3 regions of the Halomonas sp. 3A7M genome follow, and region 1 is predicted to be linked to each of the others. Evidence: predicted binding sites of a transcription regulator. Region 1 holds the regulator's gene; each other region holds the start of a gene.
What was found. The regulator PhoB, encoded in region 1, activates phosphate uptake and scavenging genes when phosphate is short. The targets are predictions, from matches to a motif close to TGTCATANNNNTGTCANA.

Region 1 (7,476 bases):
TTACCAGCGTGTACTGCTACCTTCTTCACGGTTGAGTTCTTCAGCGCGATAACCTGCTCGCTCTTTAGAGTCATCATCAGCGTCACTGGCACGGCTTGAAGGAGCATATATCAGAGTATTCTCATTATCATTGATCAAATCTTTAGCTGAATAGGTTGCAGGGCCCGATGTGTTACGAGATTGAGGTTGAATAATTTCTTGGTTCTCAGCACGTCCTTGATTCAGCTCAATGGAAGAGTGTGCAAACGCTAATGGACTTGCGATAAGCCCCAACGATAAGCCCCAACGATAAGCCTACAACCACAGTGCTTTTAACAAATGATTTCAACAACATAAATAAAAACTCCTTGCTATATGGAGCAACCGACAATGCAATGATACAAGGTACCTTCTTTTGCCAATCGCAAAACGTGTCATCTGAATAATTGCATTTTTAACACCAAGAAACAGTGGGCAACGTAACAATGATTATACTATACACAAAAAATTAGACCCCACCGAAGTGGGGTCTTGAGCACTCTTAGTATCGCGATACGTAACACTAGCTTCCTATCCGTTTGAGGGGCTCCAGCCTTGGAATTAACCCTAACTAGCGTGTTGACCGTCGAAAGATTCAATCCTTGAATCTAGGAGCATCCATGCAATTTGACATCCATGCCTCTGAATAGCTCATCCGTAAGCGTAAGAGTTATAGTACCTTTTGAAAAGATAAGTAACCAAAGTTAATGTTACATTCCGCTATTTTCTTCAGGCAACTCATCTGTGCTGTCATAGCCAGACTCTGAATCGTCCTGGCTAGTTGAACTAGGTTCCATGTCGCTGGCGTTATCGCCTTCGTCATGAGTCAGCTCTTGGCTATCATAATCACTTGAATCTGTTGTACTTTCGGATTGAGTCTCAACAGGCTGCTCGTCAGGGGAAATATTGTTCGCGGGGTCTGCTGGCTCTTGAGCGAATGCTGCAGGGCTAGCCACTAAACCGAACGCTACACTTAAAATACCAGCTTTCTTGAGTAGTTCCTTGGACATCATGTTCCGTCTCCTAGATCGCTGTTCAGGTACTGCTTAAATAGTAAGAAAGACGGCCTTTCGGCTTACCAAATCCTATGGTTTTCTCTCTTACCAAGTACCAAGACACTTGCAGACGATGTGCCAAAAAATCAAAAATTATATAAAAAATCAAACAAAACAAACACTTAGTCAATAAAAAATAATAGAAAGGGCGCTTAAAGCGTTTGCAGATCAAGCAGGGAAAGTGGTTAGAAATGGCACATGAGTATTATGTGACCATACTTGTATGACAAGCATGACACACCTATACATCACTTGTACTTAAACAGAATTGCGCGAGGCGGACTCGCTTTTGACAACACGTGAAGACGGAAAAACACAGCGAAAGAGGGCTCCTTCGCCAGGGCGAGATTCAATTTGTAACAATGCGTCATGTCTTAGCAACACATGCTTTACAATCGCTAGACCAAGCCCGGTACCACCCGTTGCGGTACTACGCCCTTTATCAACGCGATAGAAACGCTCGGTTAAGCGTGGAATATGCACAGGGTCAATTCCCTCACCATCGTCGTCAACTTCAATACAAGCACTGCCATTGGGCATGGTTTTCCAGCGAAGTGTTATCTGACTACCCTCTGGCGTATACCGCACAGCGTTAAACACTAGGTTTGAAATAGCGCTATGCAGTTCCTGCTCGCTGCCGATCAGACGGGCATCGCTCTCAAGCGCGACTTGAACACTGTGCTGTTGATTAGAGAGCGCTAGCGCATCGCGGCGAATGGCGTCGAGCATTGGCCCTAACGCCAACGCATGATGATCCTCGCCACCTTGATCAATTTCTAACCGAGAGAGCAGTAGCAGATCATTGACTAAGTTTTGCATACGCTTCGTCTGCTCTTCCATCTGAGCAATACCTCGGCCCAAACGTGGTGGAAGTTGCTCTTTTAAGTCGCTGTAGGTTTCTAAATAACCCATCAATACCGTTAGCGGTGTGCGTAGTTCATGGGAAACATTGGCGACAAAGTCACGACGCATCTGCTCTAAACGATGCAAGCGGGTAATATCTCGCGCCATTACCAAGCGCTCATCATCACCATAGAGAGTAATTTGATATTGAAGGATATGCCGTTCATCGATGGGCGACGTTAAGGTCAGCGGCTCACCGTATTTACGTGCATTAAAGTAGCTGATAAATCGCGGGTCACGAAGCAGGTTGGTAATGTGCTGGCCACGGTCGTGGGCTGTTTGCAAGCCCAGCATTTCTGTCGCGGCACTGTTCCACCACTCCAGGTCGCCATGTCGATCTAGCATAACGACACTGTCACGCATCGCTTCGGATGATTCCTGAATACGTGCAAGGGTGGCACGTAAGCGATTCTGAGTAATCCGTTGGCTCTTTTGGTAGCGATACAAGCGATCAAAAAGCTCGCCCCACATGCCGCTCGCAGCAGGGGGTTCATCATGAGGATGAAGCGTTAACCACTTAAAGAGCGCTCGCAATTGGCGCAGTTGATACACCAGACAAACGGCAAGCCCCGCAGCAACTCCAAGACCTGGCATACCCAGCAACCACCCCAGACAAGCGCCCAAAGCGGCCAGCCACGCAATTCGCCATAGTTCTCGGCTCCACAGGCGCACCGTTACACCCGCGCGGAAAAACGGTACCCAGTGCCTCTCACCGTTTGAATGAGACTCTGGTGAGCTTCTCCTAAGGCCTTACGTAGACGTCGGATGTGAACATCTACCGTCCGCTCTTCAACGTATACGTTACCGCCCCACACTTGATCGAGCAGTTGGCTACGTGTATAGGCGCGCTCTTGGTGCGTCATGAAAAACTGCAGCAGACGGTACTCCGTCGGCCCCATTTCTAACGCCTTACCGTAAGCACTCACACGGTGGCTCACTGGGTCTAATAGCAAGCCATTAATTTCAATAGGATCTTCGACACCTCGGGGGGTAGTACGTCGCAATACTGCTTTTAAGCGCGCCACCAGTTCGCGGGGAGAGAAAGGCTTGGTGATATAGTCATCCGCCCCAGCCTCAAGCCCTTGAATCTTGTTATCTTCTTCGCCTTTAGCGGTCAGCATAATGATAGGCACCTCGGCGGTGGCTTCTTCACGCTTTAAGCGCCTTGCAAGCTCAATACCACTGGTGCCCGGCATCATCCAATCCAGCAAAAGCAGATCTGGCTGGTGGTCAACCATCATCGCGTGGGCATCCTGGGCGTTATCCGCTTCAAGAACGCGATAGTCAGCCATTTCCAGCGCCACTGCGATCATCTCGCGAATAGGCGCCTCATCATCGACAATCAAAACGGTCTTGGCGGTCATTCCAGGGCCTCACGGTGTTCAATGAAAACTAATTAAAAAAATAGTTTAAAAAACAGTTCAAAGACATGTCAGTGACGATAACACCATGACTCGATGACAATTTTATGACATAGAGGATATTTAGCCAGTTATTGGCCACCAACTTAGTGCAATACCTGCAAAAATTAACAAGCCAGACCAATGATTATTAAGAAATGCTTGGAAGCAGCGGTCGCGCTCACGGCCAGCGATTAAGCGTTGTTGGTGGACAAACGTAGCGGCCATAGCGGCTAGCCCAAGCCAGAAAAAGCCACCTAAACCAACACGCCATCCTACCCAGGCAAGTAGTCCAAGTGCCGCCACTTGCAGTACACCAATGATCAGACGATCAGCGCTACCAAACAGCACCGCGGTAGATTTGATGCCAATTTTCAGGTCATCGTCGCGATCGACCATGGCGTATTGGGTATCGTAGGCAACGGTCCACAGCACGTTCGCGCTAAACAATAGCCATGCTTCAAACGGCACATGACCCAATACCGCACCGAATGCCATGGGGATCGCCCAAGAGAACGCAGCCCCCAACACTACCTGAGGTAAATGGGTGTAGCGCTTCATAAACGGGTAAATGAACGCTAATACAACACCCCCTATCGACAACAGCACCGTAAACCAATTGGTCAATAGCACTAAAATGAAAGCAGTGGCTACCAGCGCGATAAACAGCAGCTGCGCCTCGGTTTCACTGATACGACCAGTGGCTAGCGGACGATGTTTAGTGCGCTTTACATGGCCATCGAAATGACGATCAGCGTAATCATTAACCACGCAGCCCGCGGCGCGCATCACATAAACGCCAGCAATAAAGATCAGCAGAACATTCCGCCCAGGCACACCCTCTGCTGCTATCCACAATGCCCATAAGGTGGGCCACATCAATAGCCAAGTACCAATCGGGCGATCCAATCGCGTTAAATGTAAAAAATCAGCCACCCGAGCCCATCCCGTTGGCCTCAACAGAGAACGGTCCATGCTTACCTCTCAAAAAGAAAACGCTGGCGATAGCCTAGCGCGAAGACAGGGCAAGATCATCTGCCATGGTCGATAAAAAGTATTCCTGCACTAACAGCGATAGCCCACTGTGCTGAAACACTGAGCGCCGCCCCCATACGCTGTCTAAAAGCGACGCAGAGTGTTCCGCGACAAAGCGTGGCTGATGGCGAGTGGCGTAGAGTGGCCCACGCACCAGGTCAGGTTGTTGAAACAACCAGCTGCCTAATGAACGCTCGCCAAGCCCTTCTAACCCCTTACCTTGTAATTGACTAAGTGGCGCTACCGAGCGTGCTACTACCCAGGGCTTATCGCCGACACACAACGCTACTTCCCTCAGCCATGCATAGCGGCGCGGTTCAATTCCCAGCGCTAGCGCTTCGTCCCGCAGAGGTAAGCCAATCGTTTGACGTAACAATTGCACCCGAAATGCGTTTGTGCCGCCTGCGACGGTTAACCGCGTCGTTAAGGAGTCCGTCGATGCCACCCACTGCCACCACGAAGCGCTCATTGCAGGACGAGCCGCAGCAACAGGGAGCCAGTGAGGAAATAGTCGATGAGGAAATAGGCAAGCTTGCCGAACAGTAGGGGCGATCACCAAAGTCTCCAAGGCGGTCAATACACAGAAAGCTAGTGTAACATGGTGACCTCACAGGCTTTTGTTCCGCCGACTTTTGGTGACTGCATGCCCTCACACGAGATATCGCGATATTCCCATTCGGCACTGATTATTATTGGCACCGGCATGGCGGGGATTGGCCTTGCGCGCGCCCTACGCCGACAAGGCGATACACGTGCCATTACCCTTATCAGTGCCGATAGTGGCGATGATTACAGTAAACCGCTGCTTTCTACTGGCTTTGCGAAACGCTTAACGCCAGACCAACTCGCCCAACGTGACGCCAGCGGCGTCGCAGAAGAGCTGAACGCTGAGTTAATTACCCACACCCAGGTCGCACACCTGCATGTGGATAACCAATGCGTAGAACTCAGTAATGGCCAACAGCTCCACTATAACGATCTGGTGCTAGCCACTGGTGCGGCGCCCCATACGCCGTTCAGCGTGCCTGAAAGTGTCGCCAAACGATGCTTCACCATCAACGACTTAGACGAATATCGCCGCTTTTATGCCGCATTAGGCGCAGCGCCTACTAAACGTGTCGCGGTTGTCGGTGCTGGGCTGGTGGGCTGCGAGTTCGCCAATGATCTCCATGCTGGCGGCCACCAAGTCACCCTCATTGCGCCAGAAAGTACCCCGCTGCAACGTCTGCTCCCAGAACCACTCGGCCAAGCGCTGGCGGATGCTTTCCAAGAGGCAGGCATCCAACTTGCCTTAGGGCATAACCTAACAACACTGGCACTTAACGTAGATGACGTCCTATCACTTCGTCTTGATAATGGCGACCTTTATGCTGCCGACATCGTGTTACTCGCCACGGGTTTAGCTCCGCGCACTCAACTTGCCGAAGCAGCCGGGCTGACGGTTAGCCATCGCGGTATTGTGGTTGACCGCCAGCTACGCACCTCTCGACCAAACATATTTGCGTTGGGCGATGTGGCTTGCGTTGAGGGAGTTAACGCTATGTACGTGCAGCCCCTGCAGGCGAGCGTAAAAGCGCTGGCGTCAACACTCGCCGGAAAACCAACCAGCGTCAGCTTTGGGGCGTGGCCCGTCATTGTGAAAACGCCCTTACTACCCGTGGTTGCCTACCCACCGGTAACCACACCAGCACGGTGGAGAATTGAGGGAGAAAGCGGTGAAATGACAGCGATTGCTGAAAATAAAGACGGTCGTTTGATTGGATTTGCGTTGACAGGCAGCTGCGTGAGAAGGAAAGTGGAGCTTTCCAGAGTAGCACCTGCGCTGCTAGGCTGATTTTCGCCGCCTTAGCGACTAGGCTAAAAAAGTTAACCAGCTGGGCAGTGCTTCTAACAACACAGATGAACTTACGCTTGATTTCCACATAGGGAGATACCTTTATGCGCAAACCTGAACTCGCAGCCGCAATTGCTGAAAGCGCTGATCTATCCAAAGACAAAGCAGGCCAAGTCCTGAACGTTATCTTGGACGAAATCACTAACAGCGTTGCCAAAGGCGAAGATGTCGCTCTGATTGGTTTTGGAACGTTTACCGTACGCCAGCGTGCCGCACGTACTGGCAAAAACCCCCAAACTGGCGCGCCGTTACAGATTCCTGCCAGCAAAAACGTTGCGTTCAAGCCGGGCAAAGCGCTTAAGGACGCCGTTTCCTAATGAAACTCAAGCTGACGCTGTGGCTACTGAGCTTACTGCTTAAAAGAGCCCTGCGACGCAAGCCGCGCTTTCGTGAGCAACTTGAGCGAATGCGCGGTCTGGACTGGGGCGTTGCCACGGAAGACCTCAGCATTGCCCGGTATTATCGAATGGCGCCGAAAGGCATTGATACCGGCAAAGGGCTACCCGTTGACCTAGACCTTGAGCTTCGTTTTCGCGATCAGGATGCCGCGTTGAAAATCCTTAAAAAGCCGACGCAACAGGCATTTCTAGATGGCATGGTAGCCGGTGAAGTCCGCCTAGTGGGCGACTCTGCCGATATGAATAAGCTGCAGAAACTACTTAAGTACCTATAGCGTTATTATCGGTTTAGAGAAAACTACGAGGCTTGGGGACCCTTAGGGTAACGATTTATACAGAGCCAGTGCAGAGGCATAGCAGCTACCAGTGGATATTCCTCATCAGCGATTGGTTTACTTTCGCGTTACCCTTGAGTCTGGCTCAGTGCGCCGCGCAGCGGCGCGCTTGGACATTGCCCCCTCGGCGGTAAGCCGGCAAACTGCCTTGCTGGAAGAAGCCTTGGGGGCAACCCTGATGGAGCGTCATCGCGACGGCATTTCGCCTACCCCGGTAGGCGAAATGCTGCTTGAGTACTGCGAACGACGCGGCGCTCTTGATGAAGGCTTTATTGCCTCACTTGAATCCTACCAACGCATGGAAACCGGCAAGATATCGCTCACCGTCGGTGAAGGATTTGTCAGTGACCTAGTGGCGTCCCCTCTGCATGAATTTACCCAACGCTATGCGGGCATTCAGCTCGATATCCATACCGCAGGCACATCGGGGATAATTGA
Region 2 (7,476 bases), on a different contig from region 1:
GGTTAGCGATTCAGCGTTTTGCAGAACTTGAACTGCCCGGATTGCTGTTTCTGAACGTGATGCCGCTGACGATTGTTGAGCGTGACTTCCGTGAAGGCTTAACGCTGAGTTTCATCCAAGAGAGCGGCCTGCCCCCAGAGCGGGTAGTCATCGAGCTGACTGAGCATGTGCCTATTCATGATTACGAGCTGATGCGTCAAGCCGTGGCCCATTATCGCGACATGGGCTTTCAAGTAGCGTTGGATGACTTAGGGGCTGGCCATTCCAGTTTGCGCCATTGGTCTGAACTACGTCCTGATTTCGTCAAACTAGACCGCCACTTTATTTCTGGCATTGATCAAGAGCCTGCCAAGCGTGAGTTCTTACGTTCGATTCTCGATGTAGCGCGCAGCTTAGACTGCCAACTGATTGCTGAGGGAGTTGAGACTGCCGCCGAGCACCTTTGTCTATGGGAATTAGACCGAGGATTGGCGTTACTTCAGGGGTTTTACTTTGCACGACCAAGCCTTCATCCGCCCTTGCAACTGCACATGCTGCTGCCTGCCACGACACAGCTAAAAGGCCCGGCGGGGCGCACCGCCCACTCTATTTTACGCGCGATAAGTGCTGTGTCGCCGGCGTGCTCCGTGCCAGAGCTTGCTGAGCGCTTTCGTGATGTTACAAGCCTACGCTGCGTGGCGGTGGTAGAAGATGGCGTGCCGATAGCCGTGGTGCGTCGCAATGCATTTTTAACGCTATTTACCAACCCCTATAGCCACGCGTTGTACGCAAAGCGCCGGGTGCTAGAGATTGCAGATCCTAAAATGCTAGTGGCCGACGCAGATTTGTCTCTTGAGGCGCTTAGCCAGCAGCTAACCGATAGCCGCGATATCGAGCAGGAAGATTTCGTGATTGTAGATAGTCGCGGTTGCTATTTGGGTATGGGGACTATTGTGGACCTGTTGCGTGAAATTACCGCTATTCAGGTGCGTCAGGCTCGCCATGCCAACCCGCTTACCGGGTTGCCGGGTAATATCCTGATAAACGAAACGCTGGTTACTTATCTCGATCAGCGCGAAGGGTTTGCGGCCGCCTACGTTGATTTAGATAATTTCAAAGCCTTTAACGATGCTTATGGCTATGCCCGTGGCGATCACGTGATTATTTCCTTGTCACGTCTGCTTCAGGCACAGGTAGAAAGCGCCGGCGGATTTATCGGCCATATTGGTGGTGATGACTTTATGATGCTGCTTCCCTTAGCGCAGTGGGAGGGCGTTTGCCAGCAAATATTGCACTCTTTTGAAGTGATGGCGCCCGGGTTTTATGAAGATGTAGACCGTCAGCAAGGGGGAGTCCATATAGAAAACCGCCAGGGTGCGGTGACGTTTATTCCTTTTGTCAGTGTTTCTATTGCTGTTAAGCCGGTCACTGATACCTCTCGCTGCAAGGCACTAGACACTGCCGCCCAACTTTCCGAGTTAAAGCACCAAGCAAAAAAAATAGTGGGTAACAGTTTATTCGTAGAGCGCCGAGGGTGCTGTGTGGTGCCGACGTGGAGTAGGTAGCACTGCGTTTTTACTCACTTAACTGTCACTGAGCGGTCATGACCTTGTCATTTTAATGTCCCTTCACTGTCATGGTTGGGCACCACCATAGCGGCATTATTAAATAACCCGCTCAGGTGATGTATGCAACTTCTCTGTCTGTCTCAATCGTTTTCTCGTACGTTGATTAGTGCTGCTGTGGTTAGTGTGTTTGCGCTGGCAGCCGTTAGCGCCTCCGCTGACCTCTCTTCGCGTTATGTTGATAATGACGGTGACATGGTTGCTGACGTACCCAGCGATGAGTCTCAGTGGGTCGACCCGGATACCTTAGTCTTTGCCTACACGCCGGTCGAAGACCCTGCTGTATACGCTGATGTTTGGGCGGATTTTCTCGAACACTTAAGCGATGCCACCGGCAAGCGGGTGCAGTTCTTCCCGGTTCAGTCCAACGCGGCTCAGCAGGAAGCGCTGCGCGCAGGTCGCCTGCATGTGGCTGGTTTTAATACGGGCGGCGTACCAGTTGCCGTTAACTGCGGTGGTTTCCGCCCCTTTGCCATGATGGCCGCTGAAGATGGCAGCTTTGGCTATGAGATGGAGATCATCACTTATCCCGGTAGCGGCATTGAGTCGGTTGAAGATTTGGCAGGCAGCCAGCTGGCATTTACCTCTGAAACGTCTAACTCTGGCTTCCGTGCCCCCTCTGCGCTGCTGCGTTCCGAGTACGGTCTAGAGGCTGGTGAGGATTTCGAAACTGCGTTCTCCGGCTCCCATGACAACTCCATTTTAGGGGTGGTAAACAAAGACTACGAAGCTGCTGCCGTTGCTAACTCTGTTGGCGCGCGGATGATCTCTCGTGGCGTTGTCAACGAAGGTGATTACGAGATTATCTACACCTCTGAAACGTTCCCCACCACCGCCTATGGACTGGCCAATAACTTGAACCCTGAGCTGGCCGAGAAAATTCAGGATGCTTTCTTCAGCTACGACTGGGAAGGCACGGCTCTTGAGACCGAGTTTGCCAATTCCGGTGAAGCGCAGTTTATCCCGATTACTTATCAGGAAAACTGGTCGGTCATTCGCACCATCGCTGATGCTAACGGCGTGACCTACGACTGCGATTAATACGCCAGTCGTTCTGAAACCCTATCGGCCAGGAAGGCAACTTTCTGGCCGAATTGCTATGTACCTGACTACTCGTAAATGAGGCACTCTCATGTTGACTCTTACCGGCGTTGGCAAACGTTACTCTACTGGGGATCGTGCGTTAACCGATATACAACTGACGCTACCTAAGGGTCAAGTGATGGCGCTGATCGGGCCTTCCGGTGCAGGGAAAAGCACGCTGATTCGTTGCGTGAACCGCTTGGTAGAACCCACCCAAGGCAGTATTCGCCTGGAAGATGTAGAGCTGACCAAACTTTCGGGCAACCAGCTACGCCACGCGCGCCGCTCCATGGGAATGATTTTTCAGGAGTATGCACTGGTTGACCGTTTAACCGTGATGGAGAACGTGCTGTCTGGCCAGCTAGGTTATGTAGGGTTCTGGCGTAGCTTCTTGCGCCGTTACCCACAAGAAGCCGTGGCCGAAGCCTTTCGCTTGCTGGAACGGGTTGGTTTGCCCCACGCTATTGATAAGCGTGCCGATGCGCTCTCCGGTGGCCAACGCCAGCGGGTCGGCATTGCCCGTGCGCTGTTACAAAGCCCAAAGCTACTTTTGGTTGATGAGCCCACCGCCAGTCTCGATCCGAAGACATCGCGCCAGATCATGCGTCTGATCCGTGAACTATGCGCCGAGCGAGAGTTGGCCGCGATTATCAACATTCACGACGTCGCGCTGGCTAAGCAGTTTGCTGACCGTATTGTGGGGTTGCGGGCTGGGGAAATCGTCTTTGACGGGCAGCCTAACGAGCTTACCAGCGAGATCCTCACAACTATCTATGGTGAAGAGGATTGGGATACCACCCCAGAACCCGCTGACGATGATGAAACTGAACAGAATACGAAAGAGAGCGAAGCACATCGGCTTCATGCTGGCTGCGAGCTGTCCCGATTAGAAAGACTAGCGAGTGGGGCCGCGCGATGAACAGCACCAATTCACTGGCGCGCCAACAGGCTGCGCGTGAAGGGCACTGGCGGCGCTTACCACTGATTGATAACCCGCGTGTGCGTTGGGGGCTGGTGCTAGGCGCGATTGCATATCTGGTACTCGCACTTGCCTCTGTGGAAGTTAATTGGGCACGTGTGGCGGAAGGGGCCGGACGCGCACTCAATTTTCTTGGTGCGTTTTTGCAGCCGGACTTCGTGAGCCGCCAGAGTGACATTATCGCTGGCCTGCTGGAAAGTTTGACCATGACGTTAACCTCTACGGTGATTGGCGTGTTATTGGCCATTCCCGTGGGGCTGGGGGCGGCGCGTAATATCTCGCCATTACCTATTTATGCCTTATGCCGCGCGATTATTGCCGTTTCGCGCACCTTCCAGGAAATTATCATCGCCATTCTGTTTGTGGTGATGTTCGGCTTCGGGCCGTTTGCGGGCATGTTGACCCTGGCGTTTGCCACGATTGGTTTTATGGCCAAGCTGCTGGCAGAGGATATTGAAGACCTCGACTGGCGGCAGGTAGAGGCCGTACGTGCCACCGGGGCGAGCTGGTGGCAAACCATGAATCATGCCATTCAACCTCAGGTGATGCCGCGCTTAATTGGCCTCTCGATGTACCGATTGGATATCAACTTCCGTGAGTCGTCAGTGATTGGCATTGTCGGCGCTGGCGGTATCGGTGCCACCCTGAATACCTCGTTGAGTCGCTACGAGTACGGCACCTCTGCTGCCATCCTGCTGATTATCATCGCTATTGTACTGATGAGTGAGTATGCCTCCAGCTACGTTCGCCGCTGGACACAGTAACGGCGCGCCACTTGTCATAAGAGGAAACGTTATGCCTGTTTCAACATCCCCTCAAGGGGTGCCGCTTTGGCAGCGGCGCACTACCCGTGCCCAGTGGCTGCAGTTCGCTGCCTGGCTTCTAGGCATCAGCCTGTTTCTACTATGTTGGAAAGTGATTTCTGATAACACCATGTGGGTGTTTGTTGAAGATGCTGGCCGCCAGGGCAGCGACTTAATCAGCCGTATGATGCCGCCGAGTTGGGAGTATGCCAATGTGCTGTGGAAGCCCATGTGGGATACCTTGAACATTGCCACGTTAGGGACGGCGCTAGGCATTGTCATGGCCTTTCCCGTGGCGTTTTTAGCGGCACGCAATACCACGCCGCACCCACTGATACGCAGCTTGGCGCTCACTGTTATTGTTTCGTCACGCTCTATCAACTCGCTGATTTGGGCCATGCTGTTGGTCACCATTCTTGGCCCTGGCGTCTTGGCGGGTATTATCGCCATTGCGCTGCGCTCCATTGGCTTTGTAGGCAAGCTGCTTTATGAGGCCATTGAAGAAATTCATCCAACCCCCGTTGAAGCGATTAGTGCCACCGGTGCCAGCCGCCTACAGGTGATGAACTACGCTGTGTTGCCTCAGGTAATGCCTGCCTTTGCGGGTATTAGCGTGTATCGCTGGGACATTAATATTCGTGAGTCTACCGTGCTGGGTCTGGTGGGGGCTGGTGGTATTGGTCTGCAGCTCAATGCCTCAATTAACAGCCTCGCCTGGAACCAAGTTAGCGTCATCTTTGTGATGATTTTTGCCACGGTGCTGGTGTCCGAGTGGGTCTCTGCCCGTGTGCGCCACGCGATCATCTAGTCAGCCTGTCGAGGAACAGAAAATATGCGTTTTCCTAATGCAGACATCACCACCATCGATATTATGCGCCATGGGGAGCCTGTCGGCGGGCGCATGTTACGTGGTAGTACCGACCACCCGCTGAGTGAAAAGGGCTGGAAGCAAGTGAGTGATGCCGTTATGCGCCACACGGTGGACGGCAGGCCACCTTACGATGCGATTGTCAGTTCGCCATTGCTACGTTGCCGCGAATTTGCGCTGTGGCTAGGCGAGGAGTTTGATGTGCCTGTACAAGTTGATGACGACTTGGCTGAACTTCACTTGGGGCGCTGGGAAGGCAAAACGCATGCCCAAGTATTTGCCAATGAGGGGAGTGAGCCAATGAGCGCGTTTTGGTTTAACCCCTGCCAAGTCGCGCCCCCAGAAGGAGAAACATTGGCAGCGCTGGATGCTCGGGTTAGTGAGTCCTGGCAGCGGCTGTTGGCTAATCCGCCCGGTAAACACGTGTTGGTGGTTGCACATCTGTTTGTCTGCAATGCGCTGCTGCGCCAAGTGCTGGGGCAGCCGCTTGGTAACGGCTTAGTGATGGACTTGCCCTATGCTGCGATGAGCCGCCTGCGCCACGAGCGCCATGCGCTGGGCGAAACCACCTTTGTTGAGTGGATAGGGCGTTAGTCACCGTGTGTTAGTAATAACAGCTTACGAATCAGTAGCGGGTAAGCTGCGCATAGGCCATGATATAAGCATTGCTAACGTACTGAGCCGGAGCGATGTATGCCATTTATCCGTCTGTCCCCACTGTTAACGCTATTCACGCTGCTGCTATTAGCAGGATGTGCCAGCAAAGAGATCACGACTGCTCCCGCCTCAAATGATCAAGCGGGTATTTCGATGGAGCGCGCGCTGATTCTCTCTCATGCCCAGCAAGCGATTGGCACACCGTATCGCTTTGGCGGCAATACACCGGAGGGGCTGGATTGTTCGGGGCTTGTGGAAATGACTTATCGCGCTGCGGGCATCCGCGTGCCCCGCACTGCTAACGATCAGTTCCGCTCGCTGCCGTCGGTTGATGCGCCACGTCCAGGTGATTTACTGTTCTTTGGAGATGGCGCCAAAGCCACACACGTAGGCATTTATGGCGGGAACCGGCAGATGATCCACGCACCTGGCAGCGGTCGAGCCGTGGTCAGCGTGCCACTGGATATCGATTACTGGAATCAGCGCTTTTTAGGGGCTGCTTCACCAGCACCCTAAGCAACATTAATAGGCTGAGTAATTGCAATGTAATTGCAACCCAATGTAGGAAAGCCAACGGCTCAGGCTGCCTGCTCATCAGATGTTGTGGTCACTTCTTCTGTATCTGTAGTAGCCTCCCCAGCACTTCGCGCAGCATTCATTTCGCTCTGCTCGCGAGCGGCTTCCAGTTTGGCTTCCAATAAATACTGTCTTGCCTGAGCGGCCACCTGTATATCTTTAGAAGAAGGTTCTGCCGGCGCCAACGCTGCCGCGATGACCGTTTGCATCTTTTCAATAGTCGCCGTGGGGTTACCTGGCACGGGGCCATAGTCAATAGGAACTTCGCCTGCAACTGCATAGCGTTTGCCGTCGGGCCCAACTTCGTACTCATAGCTAGCGCCGCCGGTATAGGGGCCGCCTACCGTCTGGTGGGCCATTTCATGCTGGCGAACTTCCCGGTCAGTTTGCTTAAGCTGTTCTAAAAGCTGGATCTCTTCCGGTGCTAGCGGCGTACCGTCGGGGCGCGTAGGGCCGGTCGTTTCGCGATTGGCGGATGAGTCCGTCTCTTCACTGGCTTGTGCAGTCTCTGAGGCGTGAGACTTCTGTTCTTCCGACGCCATCCGATTAGCCTGTGTACTGTTTACCTTAGGCTGCGGTAACGCATATGAAGAAACAGAGGGGGTTAGGGTAGAAAGATCCATAAGCAATTACCGAAGGATAAGCTGTTTGCGTTAGCATAGAGCATCTATGTAGAAATCGCAGCACGTCATTGTCGTGCCTAAAACGACCGCTTAGCTATTGTTTGGTTAATCATTCGCATGCCCATCATCGATGTTGTTATTCATCTGTCAAAAAGTGAGTGCCTGGCGCATTACGAAGGACGCTACTCGAACGTGCGAGCGCGCAGCGTTGATGGCCGCTGGGTCATTTTTCCTGCGGAAGCGCTGCGCCGCGTAGTAGGACAAGAGGGCGTTCATGGCGTTT
Region 3 (7,476 bases), on a different contig from region 1:
AGTCGCAAGTAGTGATTCGCCTATGGGATGAGCCTCACCTTGTACGTATTGATATTGAGGATGATGGGCCCGGCATACCACCCGAAGCGCGTAGCGATATCTTCAAGCCGTTTGCCAGACTTGACGACAGTCGAGCCCGTAGCTCTGGGGGCTACGGGCTAGGTTTATCTATTGTGCAAAAAATTATCGCAGGCCATGGCGGTAGCGTCACTGTTGATACCAGCCCTACACTGGGCGGCGCGCGCTTTACGTTGCTGATTCCTCGTCGCGAGTTGCCGGTTTAATACCTGACAGCACCGCAAATGACGTCTCTTTAGCGGTGCGCAAAAAATCCTGCATCCAAGGCGCTTCTATATTTTCCTCCCGAATGGCAGCATAAAGTGTGCTCCAAATGCCGTTCTCGCCCAGTTTTACGGCGCTAACGTAATCCCGCTCTAAATACTCGGTGAGCGCCCAGTTGGGTAGCGCGCAGACGCCTCTACCGCTGGCAACAAGCTGCATCATCATGATGGTGAGCTCTGCGGTGCGAATTTCCTGTGGTCGTACATTGGCGGGAGACAAAAACTGGGTAAACACATCTAGCCGGGAGTGTTCGACTGGGTAGGTGATTAGCGTCTCCTCGGCTAACGCTTGTGGTTCGATAAATGGTCGGCCGGCAAAGGCATGCTGTCGAGCAACCGCTAGTAGTCCCTCATAACGAAACAGCGGCACGTAGTGAACCCCTTCCAGTGGCTGAGGATCGGCGGTAATCACCAAGTCTAACTGCTCTCTAGCAAGGGCAGGGAGTGGGTCGAAGTGGTGACCGCTGGGGATATCGATTTCCACCTCTGGCCAATGGTCGCGAAAATAATCCACCGTTGGCATCAGCCACTGGAAACAGCTGTGGCACTCGATCGCCATGTGTAATCGTCCCTGTTCGGTACCTGCTAAGCGAGCTAAGTCGCGCTCAGCTTTACGCACCTCAGGCAAAATCTCATCCGCCAGGGCCAATAGGCGAAGACCCGCCCGAGTGAATTCTACTGGGCGCGTTTTACGTACAAACAGCGCGCTGTCAACGCGACCTTCCAAGTCTTTTAGCTGATGGGAAAGTGCCGACTGCGTTAGGTGAACCCGCTCAGCAGCCTCCACTAAAGAACCGGTTTCCCGGAGGGCAAGCAGCGTGCGCAGGTGGCGTAATTCAATCATTGTGAGTATTTTTCATGATTAATATTAAAAACTTTAGTTTGATTCATCTTTGTAGGGTGAGCAGACTGTGCGAAATCATTCACGTTGAAAGGTTTCATCATGACAGTTTCTCATATTCTCGGCTATCCCCGAATTGGCGCTCAGCGCGAACTTAAAAAAGCCACCGAAGCCTATTGGAAAGGAGACATCACACGGGGAGACCTTGAAGCAACAGGTCAGGCGCTCAGGCTTTCTCATTGGCAGACCCAACAAAACGCGGGCCTCGACTTTATCAGTGTTGGCGATTTTGCATTTTACGACCAGGTACTTAATGTTTCCGTCATGCTGGGAGCGGTGCCCGCGCGTTTTAATGCCCAGCACGAAGTTAGCGCAGGCAACGTTGATTTGGATACCGCGTTTCGCATGGCCCGTGGCCGTGCCCCTAGCGGGACACCCGCAGCTGCTTGCGAAATGACCAAGTACTTTGATACCAACTACCACTACTTAGTACCTGAGCTGCATGAGGGGCAGACGTTTACGCTAGCGTCTGACCGCTTATTTAATGAAGTAGATGAAGCTTTACAGGCGGGCTTTACGCCGAAAGTGACGCTAACCGGCCCGCTTACTTGGCTATGGCTGGGTAAGACTAAAGGTAGTGAGTTTGACCGGCTGAGCCTGTTAGACAGCGTACTGGATGTGTATAGCGAAATTCTGGCACGCTTAGCCACTCAAGGTATTGAGTGGGTGCAGCTTGACGAGCCTGCTCTGGTGCAAGACTTGCCGTTGGCGTGGCAGCAAGCGTATGAGCGCGCCTATCATCGCCTGCAATCGGCGCCGCTGAAGCTACTCGTTGCCAGTTACTTTGGTGCGCTGGGTGATAACCTTTCGCTAACCACTCGCCTGCCAGTGGCTGGGTTGCATATTGATGCTGTGCGTGCGCCGGGCCAGGTAGAGAGCGTGATTGATCGTTTAAGCCCTCATCAAGTGCTCTCAATTGGCTTAGTCGATGGCCGTAATATCTGGCGTGCTGATTTGGCAGCCCTACGTGAGCGTTTGCTGCCCTTAAAAGTGCGTTTAGGGCAGCGGTTATGGCTGGCGCCCAGCTGCTCGTTGCTGCACGTGCCGGTAGACTTATCCCAAGAAACCGAGCTAGAGAGCGAGCTGGTCGGCTGGTTAGCATTTGCCCGGCAAAAACTGGATGAGGTGGTGACCCTCGCTCGGCTCATTGATAATCGCACAACGCCTGTCGATGAACAGCGGGTGAGCGAAGCAACGTATGCTTTGGATAAGCGTCGGGAATCAACCCGAATTCATCAGCCTGCTGTCAGCTCACGTCTAGCAGCAATAACGGCTCAAGATAGCCAACGCCAATCACCTTATGTTGCCCGCGCAGCAGCACAGCGCAGAGCGCTTGCGTTACCGCTGTTTCCCACCACCACCATTGGTTCTTTTCCGCAAACAGGTGAGATACGCGCTGCTCGTCGGGCATTTAAAGCCGGTGAACTGGGCCAAACGGATTATGAAGCCCGCATGCGAGAAGAAATTGCCTTCGTCGTAGAGCGCCAGCAAGCACTAGGTCTTGATGTGCCTGTCCATGGTGAGGCTGAACGTAATGACATGGTGGAGTACTTTGGTGAGCAGTTAGAAGGCTTTGCCTTTACGCGCTTTGGCTGGGTACAAAGTTATGGCTCTCGTTGTGTGAAACCGCCGATTATTTTTGGTGATGTCACCCGCCCAGAGCCAATGACAGTGAAGTGGAGCGAATATGCCCAATCGCTCACGGATAAGCCCATGAAAGGCATGCTGACAGGGCCTGTGACGATTTTGCAGTGGTCGTTTGTGCGTGATGATCAACCCCGCGCAACCACCTGCCGCCAGATCGCCCTGGCGCTGCGTGACGAAGTATTAGATTTGGAAAAAGCCGGTATTCGGATCATTCAAATTGATGAGCCCGCGCTACGTGAAGGCTTACCGCTGCGTCAGCACGAGTGGCAGTCCTATTTAGATTGGGCGGTAGAAAGCTTCCAGCTAAGCGCTGCTGGCGTTAAGGATAGCACCCAAATTCATACCCATATGTGCTATTCGGAGTTCAACGACATCATTGGTGCCATCGCTGCACTAGACGCGGATGTGATTACTATTGAAACGTCGCGTTCCGATATGGAGTTGCTGGACGCTTTCCAGGATTTTGCATACCCGAACGAAATTGGGCCAGGGGTTTATGATATCCACACGCCCAATATTCCGGATGTTGCGTGGATGGTGGCGCTGATGGAAAAAGCGCTGGAGAAAATCCCTGCCGAGCGGCTGTGGGTGAACCCAGACTGTGGTCTAAAAACCCGTGGTTGGGCAGAAGTAGAGCCTGCATTGGCGAATATGGTGGAAGCGGCCAATCAACTACGTCAGCGTTATGCGTAATTAACGGATCACCCGCTAGACAAGTAAGTAAGGGTGATAAAAGTTAATTCTGAGCATAGGTAGTTCTAAATATAGGTAGTTCTGAACACAGCTATTTGTCATTTAAGCCCCGCTGCAACAGGCAGCGGGGCTTACTGTTTCTCTAGCGGTGATAGCTAGCTTTTAGAGGCGTAGGCATAGAGCAGTGTTTCCTGGGCGCTGATCGGGTCGCCATTGCCAGGGCTCTGCAGTTGATAGCTGCCGTCGCTTTGTAGTAGCCAGCTTTGGCAGTTATCGACCAGATAGGTTTCCAAATCTTTACGTACTCGGGTGGCCAGCTTTTTATCCAATAGCGGGAAACAGGTTTCTACGCGATGGAACATATTGCGTGACATAAAATCAGCGCTTGAACACCACGTTTCTGGCTTGCCGTCATTGTGGAAGTGGAAAACACGGGTATGTTCTAAAAAGCGCCCAATAATCGACCGCACGCGGATATTCTCTGAAACACCCTCGATACCGGGTTTCAAACAGCACATGCCGCGAATGATTAGGTCGCACTCTACGCCTGCTTGCGAGGCGCGATAAAGCGCTTTGATAAGCTTGGGCTCTGTTAACGAATTACACTTAATAATGATATGCCCACGCTTACCTTTAAGCGCCACCTGAGCTTCACGGTCAATCATTTCGACTAAGCGCTCGTGAAGCGTAAAGGGGGCGTGGAGCAGGGTATCGATCTTGCGCGCGCGGCCCATGCCAGAAAGCTGCTGGAACACTTTATGCACGTCCGCGCATAGCGCTGTATTGGCAGTCAGCAAGCTGTAATCGGTATATAGTTTGGCGGTTTTAGAGTGGTAGTTGCCGGTACCTAAATGTGCGTAGTGGCGCAGCTCGCCCTTCTCACGTCGCACGATATGCAGCATTTTGGCGTGGGTTTTATAGGCCATGATGCCGTAAATCACGATGGCACCGGCTTCTTGCAGGCGTGATGCTAACTGAAGATTGTCGGCCTCATCGAAACGCGCCCGCAGCTCGATAACAACGGTAACTTCTTTGCCTTGGCTAGCGGCATCGACCAGAGCACTCACTATCGTTGAGTCTGCGCCTGTACGGTACAGCGTCTGCTTGATTGCCAGTACGTCCGGATCACGTGCAGCCTCGCGCAGTAAATCTTCGATAGGTGAAAAGGACTGGAACGGGTGGTGAAGCAGAATATCGCTTTTGGCAATAGCGCTAAACAGGCTGCCACCTTTTAATGCTTTTGGCACGCTAGGTGAGTAAGGGCGGTAGAGTAGCTCTGGTCGGTCGACATCGCCGAGAACCGCCATCATGCGGGTCAAATTTACCGGCCCTTGAACACGGTATAAATCGCTGCTTTCTAGCTCAAACTGGCGCAGCAAGAAACTGATCAAGTCATCTGGACAATTATCAGCGACTTCAAGGCGAACACCGCTGCCATAGCGACGGGCTAATAGCTCGCCACGTAGCGCTGAGGCCAAGTCTGAGACCTCTTCTGGGTCGACGGTCATATCGGCATTGCGGGTCAGCCGGAACTGATAACAACCGCGCACACGCATGCCGGGGAAGAGTTCCTCTGCATGTGCGTGAATCATCGACGATAAGAAAATATACTCGGAGAAGCCTTCTGCACATAGCGCTTTAGGCAGCGCCATCAAACGAGGCAGTGAGCGGGGTGCTGGCAGTATTGCCATACCGCCAGCCCGGCCAAAGGCGTCCTTTCCCTCTAGCTCAACAATGAAGTTGAGGCTTTTATTAACCAAACGCGGGAACGGGTGGGAAGGATCTAAGCCAATGGGGCTGATGACCGGCATGATCTCGTTATCAAAAAAATCTTTCACCCAGGCTTTTTGCTCGTCGGTCCACTGATCGCGACGACGAAAGCGTAATCCCTGAGCTTCCAGCGCGGGCAGCAGTGTTTCGTTCAATATTTGATATTGGCGGGCAATTTGCTGATGCGCGATATCCGAAATTTCTGCCAACACAGCCTTGGGTAAGCGGCCATCAGCGGCGGTGGTATCGTCGCCTAGTGCCATTTGGTGTTTAAGCCCGGCGACTCTTATCTCAAAAAACTCATCCATGTTGGATGAAAAGATCAGCAGAAACATCAGCCGGTTAAGTAGCGGATGCGCATCGTCCAGGGCTTGTTCAAGCACCCGGATATTGAATTGCAGATGAGAAAGCTCGCGATTGAAGTAGAGCTGCGGATCGTCAAGATCCGCCTCCAAATGAGACTCTTTCGCGTGAACTCCGGTGGGGGTACGATTGATGCGCAATGGCAAAGCTTCTCCCTCGCCACTTACTGTCTCGTTTGCAGCGTTCGTTGACTCGCTAGAAAATACTGGCGTGGAATCTGCTGATTGATCGTCCATGGTTGCCCCCCCGGTGGTGGTTCATACTCATCATAGCGTGATAATTGCTGTTGATAGGAGTATGCCGGGAAAAGATGACAAACTAGTGTCACTGGTTTGTCATCTTTACGGACTGATCTACTAAACTAACGCTGCAATAAGCGTGCTGCTTCTAACGCAAAATAGGTTAAAATTCCATCAGCTCCTGCGCGCTTGAAGCACATCAGTGACTCAAGAATCACCGGTTCGGCCTCAAGCCAGCCGTTATCGAAAGCAGCGCGATGCATGGCGTATTCACCGCTGACTTGGTAGGCAAATGTCGGTACTTGGAGTTCGCTTTTTACACGGCGTACGATATCCAAGTAAGGCATACCGGGTTTCACCATCACCATATCGGCGCCTTCGGCGATATCCATAGCCACTTCATGCAGCGCTTCATCGCTATTGGCAGGATCCATCTGATAGGTGCGTTTATCTGCTTTGCCAAGGTTAGTGGCAGACCCGACTGCATCACGGAAGGGGCCGTAATACTTAGAGGCATACTTAGCGCTATACGCCATAATACGCACATTATGCAGGTGTTCTTGCTCTAACACTTGGCGGATGGCGCCGATGCGGCCATCCATCATATCGGAGGGGGCTACGACATCGGCGCCTGCTTCGGCGTGAGAGAGCGCTTGTTTGAGCAGCGTATCCACTGTGCGGTCATTTTGCACATAGCCGTGCTCATCAAGAATGCCGTCCTGCCCGTGGCTAGTATAGGGGTCAAGGGCGACATCGGTAATAATGCCAAGCTCTGGTAGTGCTTCTTTTAGCGCCCGCACACTACGCTGGACAAGACCATTCGAGTTGTAAGCCTCTTCTGCTAACTCGCTTTTTTGCTCAGCGCCGACAACGGGGAAGAGAGCTAAGGCAGGAATACCCAGCGCGTAGGCCTCACGTGCCTGCTCTATCAGCAGGTCGATGGAAAGACGCTCAACACCGGGCATTGAGGCAATTGCTTCGCGTTGATTTTCGCCTTCCAGTACAAAAACCGGCAAAATCAAATCACTGGGTGTTAGCGTCGACTCCTGCATTAAGCGACGGGAGAAATCGTCGCGACGCATACGGCGAAGTCGGGTAGCAGGGAAGTGACGGGGAGCAGAGGTGTTCAACGGCTTTCTCCAAACAATCGCATAGTCAATCGAATAGTAGGTGCCTTAAAAGGCCTAACGTGAGTATATCAGTCCTGCACTGCAGCGAAAGCAGGCTTGTGGTAGCTGGCTTGTAGTGGCTTTATAGACTGACTAAAGTGAGCCACTCAGCGACGCTAAGTGGCGACGATTTAACAGCGATAATAAGCGCTACGATAAGGAGATAAGCATGACCAAACAGGTAGCAATCGTATTAGCAGGCTGCGGCGTTTTTGATGGTTCTGAAATCTATGAAACAACGCTAACGCTGCTGCGCCTTGATCAGTTGGGGATTGGCTATCGCTGCTTTGCGCCAGATGTCGCTCAGCATCATGTGATTAACCACTTAACCCAAGAGCCTGTTGAGGGTGAGC

Region 2: the regulator PhoB is predicted to act here: its motif matches at 1,590-1,607, upstream of phnD (phosphate/phosphite/phosphonate ABC transporter substrate-binding protein).
Region 3: the regulator PhoB is predicted to act here: its motif matches at 6,038-6,055, upstream of ppk1 (polyphosphate kinase 1).

What each region holds. Positions count from the first base shown of each region.
Region 1 is NZ_JABUZD010000034.1:23,393-30,868, forward strand. It holds gene INT19_RS02465 (hypothetical protein) at 1-273, opposite strand; gene INT19_RS02470 (hypothetical protein) at 729-1,031, opposite strand; gene phoR (phosphate regulon sensor histidine kinase PhoR) at 1,332-2,648, opposite strand; gene phoB (phosphate regulon transcriptional regulator PhoB) at 2,651-3,340, opposite strand; gene ubiA (4-hydroxybenzoate octaprenyltransferase) at 3,461-4,351, opposite strand; gene INT19_RS02490 (chorismate--pyruvate lyase family protein) at 4,386-4,967, opposite strand; gene INT19_RS02495 (NAD(P)/FAD-dependent oxidoreductase) at 5,055-6,245, shown strand; gene INT19_RS02500 (HU family DNA-binding protein) at 6,350-6,622, shown strand; gene INT19_RS02505 (hypothetical protein) at 6,622-6,978, shown strand; gene INT19_RS02510 (LysR family transcriptional regulator) at 7,070-7,476, shown strand, end outside.
Region 2 is NZ_JABUZD010000148.1:50,933-58,408, reverse strand. It holds gene INT19_RS13290 (bifunctional diguanylate cyclase/phosphodiesterase) at 1-1,544, shown strand, start outside; gene phnD (phosphate/phosphite/phosphonate ABC transporter substrate-binding protein) at 1,668-2,645, shown strand; gene phnC (phosphonate ABC transporter ATP-binding protein) at 2,737-3,606, shown strand; gene phnE (phosphonate ABC transporter, permease protein PhnE) at 3,603-4,430, shown strand; gene phnE (phosphonate ABC transporter, permease protein PhnE) at 4,462-5,277, shown strand; gene INT19_RS13265 (histidine phosphatase family protein) at 5,302-5,931, shown strand; gene INT19_RS13260 (C40 family peptidase) at 6,031-6,510, shown strand; gene INT19_RS13255 (putative metalloprotease CJM1_0395 family protein) at 6,573-7,193, opposite strand; gene INT19_RS13250 (DUF2835 family protein) at 7,311-7,476, shown strand, end outside.
Region 3 is NZ_JABUZD010000175.1:50,295-57,770, forward strand. It holds gene INT19_RS19135 (ATP-binding protein) at 1-284, shown strand, start outside; gene INT19_RS19140 (LysR family transcriptional regulator) at 247-1,185, opposite strand; gene metE (5-methyltetrahydropteroyltriglutamate--homocysteine S-methyltransferase) at 1,285-3,582, shown strand; gene ppk1 (polyphosphate kinase 1) at 3,738-5,951, opposite strand; gene hemB (porphobilinogen synthase) at 6,077-7,084, opposite strand; gene elbB (isoprenoid biosynthesis glyoxalase ElbB) at 7,293-7,476, shown strand, end outside.